3 regions of the Chryseobacterium indoltheticum genome follow, and region 2 is predicted to be linked to each of the others. Evidence: riboswitches for the same ligand, from Rfam matches in the RefSeq annotation. Region 2 holds a riboswitch; each other region holds the start of a gene.
What was found. Region 2 has a riboswitch for cobalamin ahead of EG358_RS09395 (YncE family protein). Riboswitches for the same ligand answer to the same signal wherever they lie in the genome.
Positions count from the first base shown of each region.

Region 1: it holds a riboswitch for cobalamin, as region 2 does, so the genes downstream of both, EG358_RS15415 (TonB-dependent receptor plug domain-containing protein) here and EG358_RS09395 (YncE family protein) in region 2, are expected to answer to the same signal.
Region 3: it holds a riboswitch for cobalamin, as region 2 does, so the genes downstream of both, EG358_RS06320 (acyl-CoA thioesterase) here and EG358_RS09395 (YncE family protein) in region 2, are expected to answer to the same signal.

Region 1 covers NZ_CP033929.1:3,331,854-3,334,127, forward strand. Annotated here, with positions in the region: gene namA (NADPH dehydrogenase NamA) at 1-137, opposite strand, end outside; gene cdd (cytidine deaminase) at 246-728, shown strand; cobalamin riboswitch at 797-974, shown strand; gene EG358_RS15415 (TonB-dependent receptor plug domain-containing protein) at 1,010-2,274, shown strand, end outside.
Region 2 covers NZ_CP033929.1:2,000,439-2,002,712, forward strand. Annotated here, with positions in the region: gene EG358_RS09395 (YncE family protein) at 1-965, opposite strand, end outside; cobalamin riboswitch at 1,069-1,264, opposite strand; gene tpiA (triose-phosphate isomerase) at 1,417-2,175, opposite strand; gene EG358_RS09405 (hypothetical protein) at 2,240-2,274, opposite strand, start outside.
Region 3 covers NZ_CP033929.1:1,357,684-1,359,957, forward strand. Annotated here, with positions in the region: gene EG358_RS06310 (HD domain-containing protein) at 1-460, shown strand, start outside; gene EG358_RS06315 (hypothetical protein) at 535-765, shown strand; gene EG358_RS06320 (acyl-CoA thioesterase) at 882-1,265, opposite strand; cobalamin riboswitch at 1,379-1,555, opposite strand; gene EG358_RS06325 (hypothetical protein) at 1,633-2,274, opposite strand, start outside.

The sequences.
Region 1 (2,274 bases), 1.3 Mb from region 2:
CCTTGAGCACGGCTTCCGTAATGTACAAAATGAAAGTCGTTGGCAACACCGTTTTCGCAAGAGTACATACACATCGGAGACATTACCCAACGGTTTTTAAGCTCTACATTTCTAAATTTTATTGGAGAATATAACATCGAATTTAATTTTTCTAAAAGTTAAAATTACAAATTTAGTATCGTAACAAAGATGTTGCCAGCTTCCTTAAAAAGGGTTACATTTACCGCCCTTTTTAAGGAAATAAAATGAAAAAAGATATAAAGATCGGTTTCGAGCATTTTACAAGCAAAAATGAACTGACAGAAATAGAAAAAAGCCTTTTTGAAAAAGCAATTCAGGCCAGAGAAAATGCGTATGCTCCCTATTCCAACTTTTTTGTAGGATGCGCAGTTTTATTGGAAAATGGTGAAATTTATACTGGAAACAACCAGGAAAACGCTGCTTTTCCTTCCGGGCTTTGTGCAGAAAGAACGGCTCTCTTTTGGATCGGAGCTAACTTTCCGGATCAAAAGATTAAAAAAATATTTATCGTGGGCGGACCAAAAGAATTTTCAGAGAAAAACCCACCAATTCCTCCATGTGGAGCTTGCCGACAAAGTATTATAGAATACGAGACAAAGCAAAACGAAAATATTGAGCTTTATTTTTCCAATTTAAATGATGAGGTGATCAAAGTAACCTCTATAAAAGATTTGCTTCCTTTTTATTTTGACGGAACATTTTTGTAAGGTTTGTCACACAAATTAATACCGCAGATTTGTGTTTAATAAAATTTAATCTTTCTTTTCAAAAAAACTATATTTGCAAAAATTTTGGTTTCCAAGAGATTGGAACTAAGAGGGAATTGGGTGAAAATCCCAAGCTGTCCCCGCAACTGTAAATCGCACTATGATTTTCTACAAAAAAACCACTGCCAAAACGGGAAGGTGTAGCAAAGCGAAAGTCAGGAGACCTGCCGAAATTTAACATTAATAATAGAATTGCTTTCGGAGGAAAGGCAGCGTATGACATGATTTTAAAAAGAGCATTAACCCTACTTTCTGTGTCTTCTTGCCTGACGATTTATTATAGTCAGGAAAAAGATATTGACACCGTATTTGTATTCGACAATCAGATGAAAAAAGTAAAACTTTTTCATTCTTTAACTACTTTATCTGCTGCAGATATTCAAAAAAACTCTTCGAATCTTTCTGAGGTTTTACGATTTCAGTCGCCTGTTTATATTAAAGAAAATGGTCGTGGAGCAGTTTCTTCACCTTCATTTCGAGGAACAACGGCTCAACAAACAGCTTTTGTATGGAACGGAATCAACATCAATTCTCAGTTTTTGGGACAAGGTGATATCAACAATATTGCCCTTTTCGGATACGATCAAATGGAAATAAAATCAGGTGGCGGAAGTGTAATTTACGGAAGCGGTGCCATTGGCGGAAGTATTCATCTGAATAACGATCTGAGTTTCAATAAAGGTTTTAATGGATTGTTTAATTCTGAAATTGCATCTTTCGGAACTTATAATAATTTTGCAAAGGCTGCTTTCAGCAATGATAAATTCAGTTTTAAAGTTTCAGGAAATTATCTGATCAGCCAAAATGATTATAAAGTTCCTGAGGAAAATTACATCAACAGAAATGGGAAATTCTACAACTCAACTTTAAATATCGGTACTTCTTATAAAATTGCAAGCAACCAAACTATTTCCTGGCAAAGTCATTTTTATGATGCAACCCAAAACTATCCTATTTTTACAGAAAACGGAAACAAGAGTAAATATGAATCGCAAACGGTAAGAAGTTTACTTTCCTGGGATATCAATAATTCTAAAATTTCAAACAGCTTAAAGGCAGCTTATACGGAAGATAATTTTCAATATTTCGGAAATTATAATGACTCTTACACAAGTGGCGGAATTAATAAAAATTATATTCTTAAAAACGACTTCAACTATTTTATTGATCCCAAATGGAATATCAATTTAATTGGAGAATTTCAGCAAAACCAGGGAGAAGGTTTGGGAACTTCAGGAATTACCGGCAAAGTAAAAAGAAATGTAGGATCTGCCGCAGGTCTATTGAGATACTTTGCAACACCTAATCTTCGGTTTGAAGCAGGAATTAAGCAAGATTTTGTTGAAGATATCAAGTCGCCTCTTCTCTACTCTTTCTCAGGAAAATGGAAAGCCAATAATTGGTACAGTCTGAATTTGAATTTCTCTAAAAACTTCAGATTCCCTTCCTTTAACGACTTGTATTGGACTCCCGGCGGAAACCAGGA
Region 2 (2,274 bases):
AAAGTACCTTGTAAATCGTAAGTGTAAATTTTTCCCGGCGCAACATATCCTGAAGGATCGGCTGCATAAATTTTATTATTAATAACATTAAATCCGTACGCAGTACCATAGCTGTTTACGGTAATGGGCGTAACTGCAATAGGCGTGGTATTAATCGACGGTGCATCAATAGGCGTTTTGTAGATGGAAGCTTCATTCATGTAATAAATGTTCGTTCCGTCAGTATCCATATAAGCTGGCTTTACACCTACAGGAAATGTAGTGCTAGAAACCGTAGTTTGATTCGTTGTATTATAAACAGTAAGTGTCCCAAAAGAAGTTTGTGCATAAGGATCTCCCGAACTCATAATATACAAAAGATTGTCTTTTTCAAAAATACTGTTTGGTGAGTCACCTACATTTACCTGTGATTCGACAGTATTGGTTGTCGTGTTGATTACATCCATAAAATGATTGAGACCGTAACCTCCTTTCAGCAAAACATATAGTTTGTTGTTTTTACTAAAAATCTTTTCAGGGCCATTTCCTACAGGAATATTAGCTTGATGAGCGTAAGTGTTTAAATCATAAACCGATACGTAGTTTGTGGGACCATTGTTCCCCCAATTGGTTACATAAAATTTGTTTCCGCTGAATGCGATGTATCTTGGATTATCAAGATTGGTAGAAATAGTTGTAATCAAAGTAAAATCAGATTTATTAATGACTTTGATTTGATTGGAAATGTTCAAAACCACAAAAATCTTATCACCAAAAATTTTAATGTCCTGAGCGGTATCACCCAATGTAGCATTATTGTTTTTAAGTTTAAAATAATTGTTCGTAACAACAGATTGATTGTTGATCAGCGAAATTTCAGCATTATTGCTTCCGGCGCCGCCTTCGTTGAGCACTAAAACTCCTTCAGTTTGAGCATTTGCAAATGAAAATACAAATGCAAGAATAAGAAAATAGATTTTCTTCATGATATAATTAAATTTAAAGTTTTGTTCCCGAAACTTCACTGCAGGAAAAAACAGTCATGAAAAAATATCCGAAGATGTGATCTCATAAACTTTTATTCCCGAAAGTTGAAATTAATCTAAGGCAGGTCTCCTGGCTTGCATCTTATTATAACCTTCCCATTTTATTAACACAAAACAGTGGTTTTTCTTTATAATAAGTTGAATAGCTTACAGTTGCGGGTACAGCTCAAGAATTATTTTACTTCACTTGATTCCCTATTAATGAACGCATGGGTTCAACCTTAAACTTTTGCAAAGATATTATTTAAATTTTGAATAATATTTTAGTAATAATTTAATGATTTTAAAATTATTGTAAATAGTAATGTGATTTTTGATATTTATTTTATTAAATTAATGAAAAAAGACATACCTAATGATATGTCTTTACTTTTTTGATAAGAATTATTTCTTAATTAAAACCTTCAATAATTTTTGAGAAATCTTCAAGTTTCAATGCAGCTCCGCCGATAAGACCGCCGTCGATATCAGGTTGAGAGAAAATTTCTTTAGCATTATCAGGTTTTACAGAACCACCGTAAAGGATAGAAACTTCGTCAGCAACTTCCTTTCCGTATTTTTCTGCAATAATTCCTCTGATGTGAGCATGAATTTCCTGAGCCTGCTGCGGAGTTGCCGTTTCCCCAGTTCCGATTGCCCAAACCGGTTCGTAAGCAATAACCACTTTTTTGATTTCTTCCGCAGAAAGAGTGAAAAGCGCTGTTTCAGTTTGTGTTTTTACAACGTCAAGATGCTGTCCTGCTTTTCTTTGCTCTAAAGTTTCACCATTACAGTAAACAGGAATCAAACCTTTATCTAAAGCTAATTTTACTTTTTTATTGCAGCTTTCGTCGTTCTCACCGTGATATTGTCTTCTTTCAGAATGCCCGATCAAAGAACCTGTCGCATCAATAGACTCCAACATATCTGCAGAAAGCTCGCCTGTATAAGCTCCGCTTTCGTATTCGCTCATATCCTGTGAGAAAACTCCGATTTCGTCCTTTTCAAAGATATCTTTTGCCATCATTAAATATAAAGATGGTGGCGCGATCCAAACTTCACAGTTGGTTGTATTATTAGTTTTATAACTAAGTAATTGAATCATTAATTGTTGAGCATCAATTACATTTTTGTTCATTTTCCAGTTTCCTGCAACTATTTTTCTTCTCATAGATTTATTTTTAGAAGTTGATATCAGAAATTAAATTAATATCTGGTTTCTAACTTTTAGTTTCTTATTTAATATTCCAAAGGTTTTTCAAAATAACAT
Region 3 (2,274 bases), 640 kb from region 2:
GGCTCAAATTCTTTTTCCGTACGCCAAAAACAGAGCCGATATCGATTTGTTGAGAGTCATCAGAATGCTTTCCATTCATGATTTGGTTGAAATTGAAGCAGGCGATACTTTTCTTTTTGATGAAGCGGCAATGGTTGGCAAATTTGAAAGAGAAAAACAATCCGCTCAGAATATTTTTGGAATCTTAGATGAACCAATTCGCTCAGAATTCTTCAACCTATGGCTTGAATTTGAAGAAGAGCAAACTCCCGATGCTATTTTTGCATGCGCAATCGACAGAATTATGCCTTTCATTCTAAATTCTCATACTTCAGGGAAAAGCTGGACGGAAGCTAAAGTAACAGAGTTGCAAATCAGAAAAATGCTTGAAAATGCAATCAGCAGAGCTTCTGATGAAATGGGGGAGGCTTTTCATTACCTAATGAATCTTAATCTAGAATCTGAAAAAGTAATAAAGTAACAAAACATATTATTAAAATTAAAAGAACTTTTGAATTTTGGTCTGCAGATTGTTTTTAATTTACAAAAAATGTCATGCAAACAAAAGATTACAGCAGAGAAGAATTACAATACCATCAAAGTGAAAACAATTATACGCTTATCGTTCCTAAGAAATTTCTCAGTGCTAAAGATATTATAGTTAAGAAAAAAAATTCTGACGGAAGCTTTTCTAATGCTGATGTTGAAGTAAGAGATGAAGAAAATCATATATTGATTATCACGACCATTCCTATAGACATCCGTTTGGAAATTTTAGAGGAATAAATTGGTTGTTTTTACAATTTTTCAGAGTTTCGGCGGGCTTTTGGCCCGCCGAAACTCTGAAAAAAAACATTGAATTTCAATTGATTTCGGCAACCGAAGGTTGCCGAAACCTCTATTTATAGTATTTGAATTGGTTTCTTAAATTCGTCAATCGCTACAAAAGTAAAATCTCCTACAATTGCCTTTTCTCTTTCGTAAGAATACATTTGCTCGGTGTAGATCTCAACATTCACTTTCATACTGGTTTTTCCAACATGCGAAACTTTTCCGATTAATTCCACAATCGTACCTGCAGGAATTGGTTTTTTAAAATCAATTTTATCGCTGCTTACGGTTACCACTCGTTTTCTGGCAAATCTTGTTGCGGTAATAAAGGCAACTTCATCCATCAATTGCATGGCTGTTCCTCCAAAAAGGGTATCGTAATGATTGGTAGTATTAGGGAAAACGGCTTTAAAAATTCGGGTTTCCGATGATTGAATTCTTTCTTCTGTAGTCATATTTCATTATAAATTAAAGCGAAAATGAAATAATATTGAAACCAACAGAATTATTCAGGAACATGAAATTCCTGAAAAAGCCATAAGATCAATAAACTTCAAATCGCGAAAGTTTTTGTCTAAAGAAATAGGCAGGTCTCCTGACTTGTAACATCTTTATTCCTTCCCATGCTTTGCACAGTGGCTTTTTATAAAGACTTCGGTTACTTACAGTTGCGCGACAGTTCGTGATTTTCACACGATTCCCTTTTAATCTGCGGTTAAACAGAACCAGTTTCTCGAAAAATAGTAGCATAAAGCGGTACGCCAAAAGCTAATGACTTTTCGGTTGCAAAAATAAGAATAATAAAAAGAATATTTGTAAAAATTATTCAGGGTTGCTATAAATAATCTGGCTGATCGCTTTTCCTTCCTTAATGGTCCAGAAAGTCGTGTATCTGTGCTCTCCCGAACCATTAATCATATAAAGAAAAATATGATCATCATCGATTGAAGTTACACCCATATTGTCAAAATCCATCGTTGGATTAAACATATTTTTAATCGCTTCTCTTACGAAAACAGAGCCTCTTCCGGGCTGCTGTACACGAACTGATTTTATTTCCTTTAAATCTTCAGGAAGCTCTTTTCCGAGTCCCCAGGTTTTTTGTTTGTCGATTTTAACGATATTTCCTTCCGCATCCTTTTCCTGTTTTTTGAATTTTGCGCTTGAAGGATAAATGTCAATCACCACTTTCGTTCGCTGAGCGGTTGGTATTTTCTGATTATTGTTGTCTGTAAAAGTGATCGATCTACCGTTTTTAGATAATACCGGAGTGAACTTCGGAAGCTGATCGATAAATGCAATACGGCTTTTGTTCACCATTCCTTCTTTATTAAGACTGTCGTATCGTACGAAAGGCTTTGGGAGCTCTTCTTTTTCAGGATATTTTATCCATATCCATTCAGTTTCTCCGGGAGCGGGTTTTACATACACAAAAACGTCTCCTTTTTTCATTCTGATTTTATC